2 regions of the Streptomyces sp. NPDC093801 genome follow, and region 2 is predicted to be linked to the other one. Evidence: riboswitches for the same ligand, from Rfam matches in the RefSeq annotation. Region 2 holds a riboswitch; the other holds the start of a gene.

Region 1 (7,346 bases), on a different contig from region 2:
CGCGAGGACCAGGACGACTTCCGCGACTGGGCCGGGATGATGATCCGCCACGGCGGCGGTCCGCGCGGCGGGGTCGCCCGGTCGGTGAAGCGGATGCGCACCTATCTCGGGGAACTGATCCACCGGAAGCGGGACGATCTGGGCAATGACCTCATCTCCGACCTGATCCGGGCGAGCGACCACGGCGACCACCTCACCGAGGCCGAGGCGACGGCGATGGCCTTCATCCTGCTCTTCGCCGGCTTCGAGACGACCGTGAACCTCATCGGCAACGGCGTCCACTCCCTCTTCATGAACCCCGGCCAGCGTGCCCTCCTCCAGGACTCCCTCGCGGCGGGCGAGACCGCCCTGCTGGAGACGGGCATCGAGGAGCTGCTGCGCTACGACGGCCCGGTGGAGCTGGCCACCTGGCGGTTCGCCACCCAGCCGCTGACCCTCGGCGGGCAGGACATCGCCGTCGGCGACCCCGTCCTGGTGGTTCTCGCGGCAGCCGACCGCGACCCCGCCCGCTTCGCCGACCCGGACGCGCTCGATCTCTCCCGGAGTGACAATCAGCACCTCGGATACGGCCACGGGATCCACTACTGCCTGGGGGCCCCGCTCGCCCGCCTGGAGGGCCAGACGGCGCTCGCGACTTTGCTGAAGCGTCTGCCGGATCTGGAACTTGCCATTCCCCCTACGGACCTGCGCTGGCGCGGCGGACTCATCATGCGGGGGCTGCGCACCCTCCCCGTCCGCTTCACAGTCCCGAACGCCTGAGGCGCGTGCGAAGCCCGGCGGGGCGGCGGAACTGACCGGAATTCAGTCTTCGGCCCAACTTGTGACATCCGTTCGAAGGCGGCTAGGTTCTGCCGTTACCCCGCCGTTATACGAAAGGTGCAGGCACATGCTTCCCGGGAACGGCCGCCACAGACGACCCCGTCAGGTCCCCGCCATCGTCGTCACCGCCGGAGTCACTGGCTCCGCGCTGGCCCTGCCGCTGCTCGCCGCCACGGGCGCGAGCGCGGCCGACACCGCGACGTGGGACAAGGTCGCCGACTGCGAGAGCGGCGGCACGTGGAGCGCCAACTCCGGCGGCGGGACCTACGGCGGTCTCCAGTTCACCCTGGACCAGTGGAAGAACGCGGGCGGGCTCGAGTTCGCGGAGCGCCCCGACCTGGCGAGCCGCTCGCAGCAGATAGCCGTCGCCGAGCGGGTGCTGGAGTCCCAGGGCCCCGAGGCGTGGTCGCTGTGCTCCGCCTCGGCGGGGCTGTCCAAGAACGGGCCGAAGCCCGACGTGGACACGGGCAAGACGCCCGGGCCGGTCGCCCCCAGCCCGGTCCGGCCCGACTTCTCGGTGCCCGACACCGGCAAGGGCAAGTCCTCCACGGACTTCGGAGCGCCCACCCCGGCGCCCGGTGCGCCCGGCCCGAGCGTGCTGCCGGACTACCCGCTGGGTGCCACCAGCGGACTGCCCGTCATGCCGGAGCCGGACTACGCCGTGCCGCCCACCCCGAGCACCGGACCCACCGTCCCGCCCACCGGTCCGGCGAACCCGGGCAACCCGGGCAACCCGGGCAACCCGGGCAACGGGAACGGTCAGGGCAACCAGAACGGCCAGGGAAACCAGGGCAATCAGGGCAACTCCAACAACCAGGGCAACCCGGCCAATCCGACCACCCCGGGCACCCCGACCGCCCCGGTCGACCCGACGGCCCCGGCAACCCCGGGTGCCACGCCCTCCCCTTCGGCCACTCCCGCCCCCGGCGCGTCGGAGGGCAACGGCAAGCACCGCGGCCCCGCCGCGATCGAGGTGCCCGCGGCCCCTGGCACGGCGTCAGCCGCCGCCGCGGAGCCCGTGTACACCGTGAAGCCGGGCGACAGCCTCGCGGCCATCGCGGACGCCAACGGCCTCAAGGGGGGCTGGAGCGCCCTCTACAAGGCCAACGAGCAGGTCATCGGCACGGACGCGGACCTCATCAAGCCCGGCCAGAACCTGGATCTAACCAAGAAATAGGGGTAGTTCGGGCAGTCGATAAGGGCTGAATGTCTGTTATCGGCAAGTGAGACATGCATCTCTTCCGGACAACTGGCGTGTCTCATTCCGGAACTTCCGCAAACCCCGCTCCGACCTGCGCAAACGCACTCCCGAGGATGGCAAGTAGGCCGGTTTCTCCCCAAAATCACACGTTGAACATCGGGGAGAGACCTGCCTACCTTCTGAGTCGCCCGCCACCGCGGGCTCCTTCGACCGCATCGCCGAATCCTGCCGGCGGCCGGAGGGAACAGTCGTCGCGCAAGCGCCGTTGGCAGGAGCGGGGGAACCAAGGTAGGCGCCGGGAAAGGCCGTTGAGAGACGGTCCGCGTACCGGCTAGGGGTGAAGACGCGCAACTGCGCGGCCGGGCAACTCATCCGCCCGAACCCGACAGCTCACCTCGAAGGCGTCGGTGAGGAGAACTCCATGCTGCTTTCCGGCAAGGGCAAGCACCGCCGCGGCTCCAAGGCCGTCCGCATCGTCACGCTCGCCGGTGTCGCCGGTGTGGCCGTCGCCGCCCCGCTGATGGCCGCCGGCTCCGCCAGCGCCGCCACGGTCTCGGAGTGGGACAAGGTCGCCTCCTGCGAGTCCGGCGGCAACTGGTCCATCAACACCGGCAACGGTTACTACGGCGGCCTCCAGTTCTCCGCCTCCACGTGGGCCGCGTACGGCGGCAAGGCGTACGCCGCGCAGGCCAACCAGGCCACGAAGTCGCAGCAGATAGCCATCGCCGAGAAGGTCCTCAAGGGCCAGGGCAAGGGCGCCTGGCCGTCCTGCGGCGTCGGCCTGTCCAACTCCGCCTACAACGGCGGCGGCTCGACCACCACCCCGGCCAAGCCGAAGCCGGAGACCAAGCCGGCCCCGGCCAAGCCCGCCCCGGCGAAGCCCTCCACCCCGAAGGCCGACACCGAGACCAAGAGCACCGGCTCCGGCTCCGGCAACTGGACCCCGTCCAAGCCGGCCCCGTCGAAGCCGTCCGCCCCGAAGGGCGGCACCCCGGCGACCGGCAACGGCTCCTACACGGTCCAGGAGGGCGACACCCTCGGTACCATCGCGGAGGCCAACGGCGTCAAGGGCGGCTGGGAGAAGCTCTTCGACCTGAACAAGGACACCGTCAAGGACGCCGACCTCATCTTCCCGGGCCAGAAGCTGAAGCTCAGCTGAACTCCCGCGTAACACCCGCGCGCCGGCCCCCGGGGCCGGCGCGCGCTTGAGCACCACCCCCGGCACGGCCCGTGGCATCGACGCCCGGCGCGCATCCCTTCGCGCGCCGGGCGTCGTCATGTCCGGGCCGCGCCCGCGCGCCGCACGGACCGGGCCCCGCACGCCCGGGCCGCGCCCCCGCATGCCCGGCGCCGGGTCCCGTGAACCCGCGCCGCGGGAGGGCATGGCGCGTCAGAGGCCCGTCACGGCTCCACTTTTCCGGGGTCCTATGTCCTGGAAGGCGGGTATTCGGTCCCTTTTTCGTCCCAGGACCCGGGCGGTCGGCCGGCCGACCGCCCGGAGCCGGTTAGGCTCTAGTCGGCGAGGCCGTCCAAGGCCCCACGCCACCGCACACCCAGCGTCACATCCCAGAAGGAGATGCTCGTGCCGTCCATCGACGTCGTCGTAGCCCGGGAAATCCTGGACTCCCGAGGCAACCCCACGGTCGAGGTCGAGGTGGGCCTCGACGACGGCAGCACCGGCCGTGCTGCCGTTCCGTCCGGCGCCTCCACCGGTGCCTTCGAGGCCATCGAGCTCCGTGACGGTGACCCCAACCGTTACATGGGCAAGGGTGTCGAGAAGGCCGTCCTCGCGGTCATCGAGCAGATCGGCCCGGAGCTCGTCGGCTACGACGCCACCGAGCAGCGCCTGATCGACCAGGCCATGTTCGACCTCGACGCCACCGACAACAAGGGCTCCCTCGGCGCCAACGCCATCCTCGGCGTCTCCCTCGCCGTCGCGCACGCCGCGTCGGAGGCCTCGGACCTCCCGCTCTTCCGCTACCTCGGCGGTCCGAACGCGCACCTGCTGCCCGTTCCGATGATGAACATCCTCAACGGCGGGTCGCACGCCGACTCCAACGTGGACATCCAGGAGTTCATGATCGCCCCGATCGGCGCGGAGTCCTTCTCCGAGGCGCTGCGCTGGGGTGCCGAGGTCTACCACACCCTCAAGAAGGTCCTGCACGCCAAGGGCCTGTCCACCGGCCTGGGCGACGAGGGCGGCTTCGCCCCGAACCTGGAGTCCAACCGCGCCGCGCTCGACCTCATCATCGAGGCCGTCAAGCAGGCCGGCTACACCCCGGGCAAGGACATCGCGCTCGCGCTCGACGTCGCCGCGTCCGAGTTCTACAAGGACGGCAAGTACGAGTTCGAGGGCCAGTCCCGCTCGGCCGCCGAGATGACCGACTACTACGCCGAGCTCGTCGAGGCGTACCCGCTCGTCTCCATCGAGGACCCGCTGTTCGAGGACGACTGGGCCGGCTGGAAGACCATCACCGACCGCCTGGGCTCCAAGGTCCAGATCGTCGGCGACGACCTCTTCGTCACCAACCCGGAGCGCCTGGCCCGCGGCATCGAGGAGGGCTCCGCGAACGCCCTGCTCGTCAAGGTGAACCAGATCGGTTCGCTGACCGAGACCCTCGACGCCGTCGAGATGGCCCAGCGCAACGGCTTCAAGTGCATGATGTCCCACCGCTCCGGCGAGACCGAGGACGTCACCATCGCGGACCTCGCCGTCGCGGTGAACTGCGGCCAGATCAAGACCGGCGCCCCGGCCCGCTCGGACCGCGTCGCCAAGTACAACCAGCTGCTGCGCATCGAGGAGATCCTCGACGACGCCGCGGTGTACGCCGGGCGCAGCGCCTTCCCGCGCTTCAAGGGCTGAGTCCTCGCCTAGCCTCCCTACGTCCCCGCACTCGGTCCCGTACCGTGTGCGGGGACGTATTGCGTAGCGCGCACCAGGGGAGGCGGACCAATGGCCGGGAACCGGGATCGGTTCTCCACCTTCTCCACGGCGACCAGGCTCCGGCAGCTCGGCGAGCGGACCGCGGCCCACGTCTACCGCTCGCAGTCCCGCCGGCAGGTGCGCCGCAGCCGGCTCACCGGCCGGGCGGCGCTGCTGGTGCTCGTCCTCTGTACGCTGGTCGTCGCCCTCGCGTATCCGATGCGCCAGTACGTGTCCCAGCGCTCGGAGATCGCGGACCAGCAGCGGGCGGCCGCCACCGCGCGCAAGCGCCTCGAACAGCTCCGCGACGAGAAGGCGCGCTGGCAGGACCCCGCCTACGCGGAGCAGCAGGCGCGCAGGCACCTGCACTTCCTGCGCCCGGGGGAGATCGGCTACATCATGACCGACCCCGGGGCCGCGGCCGCGGAGCACCGCCGCGGCGGCCAGGGCGGGTCCGACCGCCCCTGGTACTCCAACGTCTGGGACGGCGTCGACAAGGCCGACCGTCCCGGCGACTGAACCACCCTCAAGACCGTCACGTACGACCGAACGAAGAGACTTCCTCCAGGCATGCAGACGCCCCCGCCCCAGACCGACCGGACCGAGCCGACCGACGCCGACATCGAGGCGTTCCAGCAGCAGCTCGGCCGCCCGCCGCGCGGGCTGCGCGCCATCGCGCACCGCTGCCCCTGCGGCCAGCCGGACGTCGTCGAGACGGCCCCGCGCCTCCCCGACGGCACCCCCTTCCCGACGCTCTACTACCTCACCTGCCCGCGCGCGGCCTCCGCGATCGGCACGCTGGAGGCCAACGGCGTGATGAAGGAGATGCAGGCCCGCCTGGCCGAGGACCCGGAGCTCGCCGCCGCGTACCGCAGGGCGCACGAGGACTACATCGAGCGCCGTGACGCCATCGAGGTGCTCCAGGGCTTCCCGAGCGCCGGCGGCATGCCGGACCGGGTGAAGTGCCTGCACGTGCTGGTCGGGCACTCGCTGGCGGCCGGCCCCGGGGTGAACCCGTTCGGCGACGAGGCCCTGGCGATGCTGCCGGAGTGGTGGGCCAAGGGCGCCTGCGTCACCCCGTGCGGGGAGAAGAAGGACGGGGAGCCGCAGGAGGAGTCCGCATGACCCGGGTCGCGGGCATCGACTGCGGTACGAACTCCATCCGCCTCCTCGTCGCCGACTGCGACCCGGCCACCGGCGAGCTGGTCGAGCTCGACCGCCGGATGACCGTCGTCCGGCTGGGCCAGGGCGTGGACCGGACCGGCCGGCTGGCCCCGGAGGCGCTGGAGCGCACCTTCGCGGCCTGCCGCGAGTACGCCGCCGTGATCAAGGAGCTGGGTGCCGAGCGGATCCGGTTCGTGGCCACCTCGGCCTCGCGCGACGCGGAGAACCGCGAGGACTTCGTCCGGGGCGTGCTGGAGATCCTGGGCGTGGAGCCCGAGGTGATCTCCGGCGAGCAGGAGGCGGAGTTCTCCTTCACCGGCGCCACCAGGGAGCTGACCGGCACCGCGCACCTGGAGAAGCCGTTCCTGGTGGTGGACATCGGCGGCGGCTCGACCGAGTTCGTCGTCGGTGAGGAGCACGTGCGCGCCGCCCGCTCGGTCGACGTGGGCTGCGTGCGGATGACCGAGCGCCACCTGGTGGTGGACGGCGAGGTCACCGACCCGCCGACCGCCGAGCAGATCGCCGCCATGCGCGCCGACATCGAGGCGGCCCTGGACCTGGCCGCCGCCACGGTCCCGCTGGGCGGGGCGCGCACCCTGGTGGGCCTGGCGGGCTCGGTGACCACGGTCGCCGCGATCGCCCTGGGCCTGGAGCGGTACGAGTCCGAGCGGATCCACCACTCCCGGATCTCCTACGAGCAGGTCCGCGAGATCAGCGGGCGGATGCTGACGGCGAGCCACGCCGAGCGCGCGGCGATCCCGGTGATGCACCCGGGCCGGGTCGACGTGATCGGCGCCGGCGCCCTCGTCCTCCTCGCGATCATGGAGCGCACCGGCGCCGCCGAGGTCGTGGTCTCCGAGCACGACATCCTGGACGGCATCGCCTGGTCCGTGGCCTGACCGGTCCACCGGCGGGGATGTACGAGGGGGCGTCCGGGTCCGGACGCCCCCTCGAGCCGTCCGAGGCCGTTCCTGCGGCGGTCGTCGTCCGGGGCTGTGGCCGAATCTCGCGTTCCACCCGATGAGTGGCTGGTGGGGCGGGGGAGCACGCCCGGTGCGGGGGCAGTGCGAGGGCAGTGCGGGGGCTCCCGGGAGGCCGAAAAGGCCCTCCTCGGCACCAGGTTCGTGAAGTTCTTCACAAGGAAAAAGGGCCACCGGCGTCAACAAGGGGGCCCTTCGAGGGGTTCTTGAGGGTCGCAGGGCCGTTTCAGCACCTGTTTGTGCGATGCGCGGGCGCCAC
Region 2 (7,346 bases):
CGGCCATCTTGCACTCGGTGTAGCGCATCGCGGCCGGCGGGTCGTCGTTGCCGAGCGAACCGAAGTTGCCGTGGCCGTCGACCAGCGGCAGCCGCATCGAGAAGGGCTGGGCCATGCGCACGAGGGCGTCGTAGATCGACTGGTCGCCGTGCGGGTGGAGCTTGCCCATGACCTCGCCGACGACGCGGGCGCACTTCACGTACCCGCGGTCGGGGCGCAGGCCCATCTCGTTCATCTGGTAGACGATGCGCCGGTGTACGGGCTTCATGCCGTCCCTGGCGTCCGGCAGGGCCCGGGAGTAGATCACCGAGTACGCGTACTCGAGGAAGGAGCCCTGCATTTCGTCGACGACGTCGATGTCGAGGATCTTCTCCTCGAAATCCTCCGGCGGCGGGGTCTTCGTGCTGCGGCGGGCCATCGCTGCGGCGCTCCTAACCAAGATCGGGGGGTGTACGTGCGGGGGTGTGCGACGGGGTCGACGCCGACCATTGTGGCCCCAGGCACCGACAACGCCGACTCCGACCCAGGTGAGAGGCCGGGAACTTCTCCGTGCACCTGCGCGCTTGCATACAGTGGCAGGTCGATAGGGAATCTCTGCATCGCGATCGAAGGGACCACATGCCCATGGGTCACACGGCCACAGCTCAGGCCGGCTCCGGCGGCCTGACAGCGACCGAGCACCGGCTGGCCAACGGCCTGCGCGTGGTGCTGTCCGAGGACCACCTCACCCCGGTCGCCGCCGTCTGCCTCTGGTACGACGTCGGCTCCCGGCACGAAGTCAAGGGGCGGACCGGTCTGGCTCACCTCTTCGAGCACCTGATGTTCCAGGGCTCGGCGAGCGTACCCGGCAACGGGCACTTCGAGCTCGTCCAGGGTGCCGGCGGCTCGCTCAACGGCACCACGAGCTTCGAGCGCACCAACTACTTCGAGACGATGCCGGCCCACCAGCTGGAGCTCGCCCTGTGGCTGGAGGCGGACCGCATGGGCTCGCTGCTCGCCGCCCTGGACGAGGACTCCATGGAGAACCAGCGCGACGTCGTCAAGAACGAGCGCCGCCAGCGCTACGACAACGTCCCGTACGGCACGGCCTTCGAGCGCCTGACGGCCCTCTCCTACCCCGACGGCCACCCGTACCACCACACCCCGATCGGCTCCATGGCCGACCTGGACGCCGCCTCCCTCGAGGACGCCCGGAACTTCTTCCGCACGTACTACGCGCCCAACAACGCCGTCCTGTCGGTCGTGGGCGACATCGACCCCGAGCGCACCCTGGCCTGGGTCGAGAAGTACTTCGGCAGCATCCCGGCGCACGACGGCAAGCAGCCGCCCCGCGACGGCAGCCTGCCCGAGACCATGGGCGGTCAGCTCCGCGAGGAGATCGTGGAGGAGGTCCCGGCCCGCGCGCTGATGGCCGCCTACCGCCTGCCGCACGACGGCACCCGCGAGTGCGACGCCGCCGACGTGGCGCTGACGATCCTCGGCGGCGGCGAGTCGTCCCGCCTGCACAACCGCCTGGTCCGCCGCGACCAGAGCGCCGTCGCGGCCGGCTTCGGCCTGCTGCGCCTGGCCGGCGCGCCCTCGATGGGCTGGCTGGACGTCAAGACCTCCAGCGGCGTCGAGGTGCCCGCCATCGAGGCGGCCGTGGACGAGGAGCTCGCCCGGTTCGCCGCCGAGGGCCCCACGGCCGACGAGATGGAGCGCGCGCAGGCGCAGCTCGAGCGCGAGTGGCTGGACCGGCTGGGCACCGTCGCCGGCCGGGCCGACGAACTGTGCCGCTTCGCGGTGCTGTTCGGCGACCCGCAGCTGGCGCTGACGGCCGTCCAGCGCGTCCTGGACGTCACCGCCGAGGAGGTGCAGGCCGTGGCCGCCGCCCGGCTGCGCCCCGACAACCGCGCGGTCCTGGTCTACGAGCCGCTGCCCGGCGCCGAAGAGAACGACGAGAGCGACGAGAACGAGGGGGCGGAGCAGTGAGCGACACCGCAGCCGTCACGATGGACTTCCACCCGCAGCCGCAGGCCGGCGAGCCCACGCCGTGGGCCTTCCCCGCCCCCGAGCGCTCCACCCTCGGCAACGGCCTGACCCTGCTGCGCTGCCACCGCCCCGGCCAGCGGGTCGTCGCGGTCGAGGTCAACCTCGCGGCCCCGCTCGACGCCGAGCCCGACGGCCTCGACGGAGTGGCCACGATCATGGCCCGCGCCCTGTCGGAGGGCACCGACAAGCGCTCCGCCGAGGAGTTCGCGGCCGAGCTGGAGCGCTGCGGCGCCACCCTCGACGCCCATGCCGACCACCCCGGCCTGCGCGTCTCCCTGGAGGTCCCGGCCTCCCGCCTGCCCAAGGCCCTCGGGCTGCTCGCCGAGGCGCTGCGCGCGCCCGCCTTCGACGACGGCGAGGTCGCCCGGCTGGTGCGCAACCGGCTGGACGAGATCCCGCACGAGCAGGCCAACCCGCAGCGCCGCGCCGCCAAGGAGCTCTCCAAGGAGCTGTTCCCGGCCGCGCTGCGCATGTCCCGCCCCCGCCAGGGCACCGAGGAGACGGTCGCGCGGATCGACTCCGCCGCCGTCCGCGCCTTCTACGAGGCCCACGTGCGCCCCTCGACCGCCACCGCGGTGGTCGTCGGCGACCTGACCGGCATCGACCTGGACGCCGTCCTCGCCGACACCCTGGGCGCCTGGACGGGCGGCACCGCCGCGCCCCGGCCGGTGCCCCCGGTGACGGCCGACGACACGGGCCGCGTGATCATCGTGGACCGGCCCGGCGCGGTCCAGACGCAGCTGCTGATCGGCCGGATCGGCCCGGACCGGCACGACATCGTCTGGGCCCCCCAGGTCCTGGGCACGTACTGCCTCGGCGGCACCCTGACCTCCCGCCTGGACAAGGTGCTGCGCGAGGAGAAGGGCTACACGTACGGCGTGCGCGCCTTCGGCCAGGTGCTGCGCTCCACGGCCGACGGCACGGGCGCCTCGATGCTCGCCATCAGCGGCTCGGTGGACACCCCCAACACCGGTCCGGCGCTGGAGGACCTGTGGCAGGTGCTGCGCACCCTCGCCGCCGGGGGCCTGACGGACGCCGAGCGGGACGTGGCGGTGCAGAACCTGGTGGGCGTGGCCCCGCTGAAGTTCGAGACGGCCGCCTCGGTGGCCGGGACCCTCGCCGACCAGGTCGAGCAGGAGCTGCCGGACGACTACCAGGCGCGGCTGTACGCGCGGCTGGCCGAAACCGGTACGGCGGAGGCCACTTCGGCGGTCGTGAACGCCTTCCCGGTGGACCGGCTGGTCACGATCCTCGTGGGCGACGCGGCGCAGATCGAGGAGCCGGTCCTGGCCCTCGGCATCGGTGAGGTCACGGTCGTCACCAACTGACCGGCGGCCGACCGGCAACTGACCGGCGGTCGGCCTGTTTCCGAGGGGGTCCGGTGGAGCATCCACCGGGCCCCCTTTGTCCGTTTAGTGGTGTGGTTTCAGGTATGTGGTGTGGCGTACGCAACAAATCCGCGCGTCTGTTTGGCGATTGACTGATGATCCGCCTAGCGTCAGGCGTGCTGTCCGTCACTTGTGCCAGCCGCACCCGCGGCACCGGGCAGCGATCGCCGAGTCCCCGTCAGGCGCGAGCCTGGGGAGCCGGGGACCCACATCAGTCCCTGGGGTGAATCGGACCGCCTCGCCAGAGGGGGCCCGTAGGAGACCTTCCTGCTCCGAACCCGTCAGCTAACCCGGTAGGCGAGAGGGAAGGAAAGGATCACCCCCGCCATGGCGTTTGGCAGTCGTGCAGCCGGTTCCGGTAAGCACCGCGGTTCGAGCCGTCTGAGCCGCAAGACCGCCGGCTACGCCGGCATAGCCGCCCTCGCCACCACGGGCGTGGTCGGCACCCTGGCGGCCCCGGCCTTCGCCGCCGACTCCCACGGCGGCCCGTCCCTCGAGGACACCGGCGCGCTGAACGCCGTCGTCGTCGCCGACGGCCTCCAGGACGACATCGAGACCCAGGCCGAGACCCAGCAGAGCGCCGCCGAGGCCGTCGCGGCCCAGGCGCAGGCCGAGGCCGACGCCAAGACGCGCGCCGCCGAGGCGAAGCGCACCGCCGAGGCCAAGGAGAAGGCCGAGCGCGAGGCCGCCGAGAAGGCCGCCCAGGAAGAGGCCCGCAAGCGCCTCAACACCTTCGTGGCCCCGATCACCGGCTCCTACGTCAGCACCCAGTACGGCGCGGGCGGCGGCATGTGGTCCTCCGGCAGCCACACCGGCATCGACTTCCACGCCGACGAGGGCACCGTCGTCCACGCGGTGGGTGCGGGCACCATCGTCGAGGCCGGCTGGGGCGGCGCCTACGGCAACAACGTCGTGATCCGCCACAACGACGGCACCTACACCCAGTACGGGCACATGAACTCGCTGAGCGTCTCGGTCGGCCAGACGGTCTCCGCGGGCCAGCAGATCGGCCTGTCGGGTTCCACCGGCAACTCCAGCGGCCCGCACCTGCACTTCGAGGCCCGCACCGGCGCCACCTACGGCACGGACATCAACCCCCTGGCCTACCTGCGCCAGCACGGTGTCGGCATCTGACCCCGTCCCTCTTCGAAGAAGGCCCCGGCTCCCCGAGCCGGGGCCTTCTCCGTTCCGCCGGTTCCGCGGGTTTCCGCCGTTCCGCGCGTTCCCCCGTTCCGGATTTCCGGGCTTTCTCGGAAATCCGCACGTGTTGCAATAGAGTCGCATCACGGCACGGTCGATCGGAACGAAACCCAGCGGAGGTCCGGCCTTGCGTATTCCGGCGCACGCGGTGTGCACAGCCATTCGTGACGATATCGTCTCCGGTTTCTTCGGGCCGGGCGGCCGGCTGACCGAGGAGGTGCTGGCCCGCCGCTACGGGGTCTCGCGCGTGCCGGTGCGCGAGGCGCTGCGCACGCTGGAGTCCGAGGGGTTCGTCACCACGCGGCGGCACGCCGGGGCGTGCGTCGCGGAGCCGGGCGAGCAGGAGGCGGCCGACCTGCTGGAGCTGCGGATGCTGCTGGAGCCGCTGGCCGCCTCCCGCGCGGCCCGGCGGCGCACCGAGGCGCACCTGAAGGTGCTGCGGGGGCTGGTGCGGCTGGGTCAGGAGCGGGCCAGGAGGGCGCAGGGGGAGGACCTGCGGGCGCTGGGGAGCTGGTTCCACGAAACCCTGGCCCAGGCGTCCGGCAGCCCCGGGCTGATCGCGCTGCTGACGCAGACCCGGCGCAAGATCGCCTGGATGTACGAGGTGGGGGCGCCCGTGCGGCCGGCGGACTCCTGGGCGGAGCACGGGGCGCTCGTGGACGCGGTGGCCCGGGGGGACGCGGAACGGGCCCGTGCGCTGGCCGCGCTGCACGCGGAGCGGGCGTCGGGCGCTTTCCGGCCGAAGGTGAGGACTTTGCAACGTGCCGTAAACGCGGCGGGTGGCCGGAATTAACGCGGGGCGCGTAGAAAAGGGATCCGCGGTGGAATTTCTTTTCGGTTGCGCCGGTGCGTTCCGGCCAATTCCGGCGGTACGGGTCCGCCGACGGGTATTTCCGGCTGAGCGATTATCGCCGGGGGCCGGGGGCCGGGGGCCGGGGGCCGGGGGCCGGGGGCCGGGGACCGCTGGGCGCGGGCGCCGGCTGGCCGCCGGGCCGCCGGGACGGCACGAAGCCGCGGCCCCAGGACGGCGGGACCGCGGCTTCGGGTGGAGACGAAGGGATCAGACCGTCTCGGGGAGTTCCTCCAGGCCCTCCGCGACCAGCTTCGCGAGGCGGTCCAGCGCGGCCTCCGCGCCGTCGGCCTCGGACGCGAGGACGATCTCCTCGCCGCCCTGGGCGCCCAGGCCCAGGACCGCCAGCATGGAAGCGGCGTTGACGGGGTCGCCGCCCGCCTTCGCGATGGTCACGGGGACGCCGGAAGCGGTCGTCGCGCGGACGAAGATCGAGGCGGGACGAGCGTGCAGGCCCTCGGCCCAGCCGACGTTGACGCGGCGCTCTGCCATGGTGATGCCCTTCAGGTTCTCGTGGTTGTCTAGACCAGTCTCTCACGTCACCCGGAATGCTCGGACCGGCCTTCGGCCCGACCCCGCGGCCGTTCGGCCCCGCTCAGCTTTGCACTGATCCGTCCCGGTACGCCTCATTCCCGGCGTACGCGCCGCCCGGCCTGTCGGCGGCGCCCGGCCGCCCGGCCGGATCCTGCCCTTAGGCTGGCCCCATGACCACCGCGTCGGACCCCTCGTACCCGGCCCACTGGGAAGCGGACGTCGTGCTGCGCGACGGCGGCACCGCCCGGATCCGCCCCATCACGACCGAGGACGCCGGGCGGCTGGTCAGCTTCTACGAGCAGGTCTCGGACGAGTCGAAGTACTACCGCTTCTTCGCCCCCTACCCCCGCCTCTCCGACCGCGACGTGCACCGCTTCACGCACCACGACTACGTCGACCGCGTCGGCCTCGCCGCCACCATCGGCGGGGAGTTCATCGGAACCGTCCGCTTCGACCGCATCGGCCCCGACGGCCGGCCCGCCTCCGCCCCCGCAGACGAGGCCGAGGTGGCCTTCCTGGTCCAGGACGCCCACCAGGGCCGCGGGGTCGCCTCCGCCCTGCTCGAACACATCGGAGCCGTGGCGCGGGAGCGCGGCATCCGGCGCTTCGCCGCCGAGGTGCTGCCCGCCAACACCAAGATGATCAAGGTGTTCACGGACGTCGGCTACCAGCAGAAGCGCAGCTTCGAGGACGGCTCCGTCCACCTCACCCTCGACCTCGAACCCACCGCCGAGTCCCTCGCCGTCCAGCGCGCCCGCGAACAGCGCGCCGAGGCCCGCTCCGTCCAGCGGCTGCTGGCCCCCGGCTCGGTCGCGGTGATCGGCGTCAGCCGCTCCGGATCCGGGGTGGGCGCCGCCGCGCTGCGCAACCTGCGCGACGGGGGCTTCCGGGGGCACCTCTACGCCGTGAACGAGGCCCGGGCGGCAGGCATGGAGGGGGACCTGCTGGACGGGGTGCGGGCCTACCGCACCGTCGCGGACATCGGCGCCCCCGTGGACCTCGCCGTGATCGCCGTGCCCGCCGAGCGGGTGCCGGACGCCGTCGCGGCCTGCGGGGAGCACGGCGTGCAGGGGCTGGTGGTGCTGTCCGCCGGGTACGGGGAGAGCGGCCCGGCCGGCCTGGCCCGGCAGCGCGAACTGGTCCGGCAGGTGCGTTCGTACGGCATGCGGCTCATCGGGCCCAACGCCTTCGGCGTGATCAACACCGCGCCGGAGGTGGAGCTGAACGCCTCCCTCGCGCCCGCCCCCGCCACCGCCCGCGGGCGGATCGGCCTGTTCACGCAGTCCGGGGCCATCGGCATCGCCCTGCTGTCCGGACTGCTGCGGCGCGGCGGGGGGCTGTCC

What was found. Region 2 has a riboswitch for cyclic di-AMP ahead of AB0469_RS11310 (M23 family metallopeptidase). Riboswitches for the same ligand answer to the same signal wherever they lie in the genome.
Positions count from the first base shown of each region.
Region 1: linked by a shared signal. The riboswitch ahead of AB0469_RS09805 (transglycosylase family protein) and the one ahead of AB0469_RS11310 (M23 family metallopeptidase) in region 2 are both predicted to bind cyclic di-AMP.

Region 1 covers NZ_JBFBDP010000007.1:78,217-85,562, reverse strand. The annotation lists gene AB0469_RS09815 (cytochrome P450) at 1-759, shown strand, start outside; gene AB0469_RS09810 (transglycosylase family protein) at 887-1,996, shown strand; cyclic di-AMP (ydaO/yuaA leader) riboswitch at 2,271-2,439, shown strand; gene AB0469_RS09805 (transglycosylase family protein) at 2,442-3,179, shown strand; gene eno (phosphopyruvate hydratase) at 3,597-4,883, shown strand; gene AB0469_RS09795 (septum formation initiator family protein) at 4,974-5,462, shown strand; gene AB0469_RS09790 (DUF501 domain-containing protein) at 5,514-6,068, shown strand; gene AB0469_RS09785 (Ppx/GppA phosphatase family protein) at 6,065-7,006, shown strand.
Region 2 covers NZ_JBFBDP010000008.1:121,676-129,021, forward strand. The annotation lists gene AB0469_RS11295 (DNA topoisomerase IV subunit A) at 1-418, opposite strand, end outside; gene AB0469_RS11300 (pitrilysin family protein) at 625-1,971, shown strand; gene AB0469_RS11305 (pitrilysin family protein) at 1,992-3,359, shown strand; cyclic di-AMP (ydaO/yuaA leader) riboswitch at 3,575-3,734, shown strand; gene AB0469_RS11310 (M23 family metallopeptidase) at 3,747-4,553, shown strand; gene AB0469_RS11315 (GntR family transcriptional regulator) at 4,747-5,412, shown strand; gene AB0469_RS11320 (HPr family phosphocarrier protein) at 5,680-5,961, opposite strand; gene AB0469_RS11325 (GNAT family N-acetyltransferase) at 6,174-7,346, shown strand, end outside.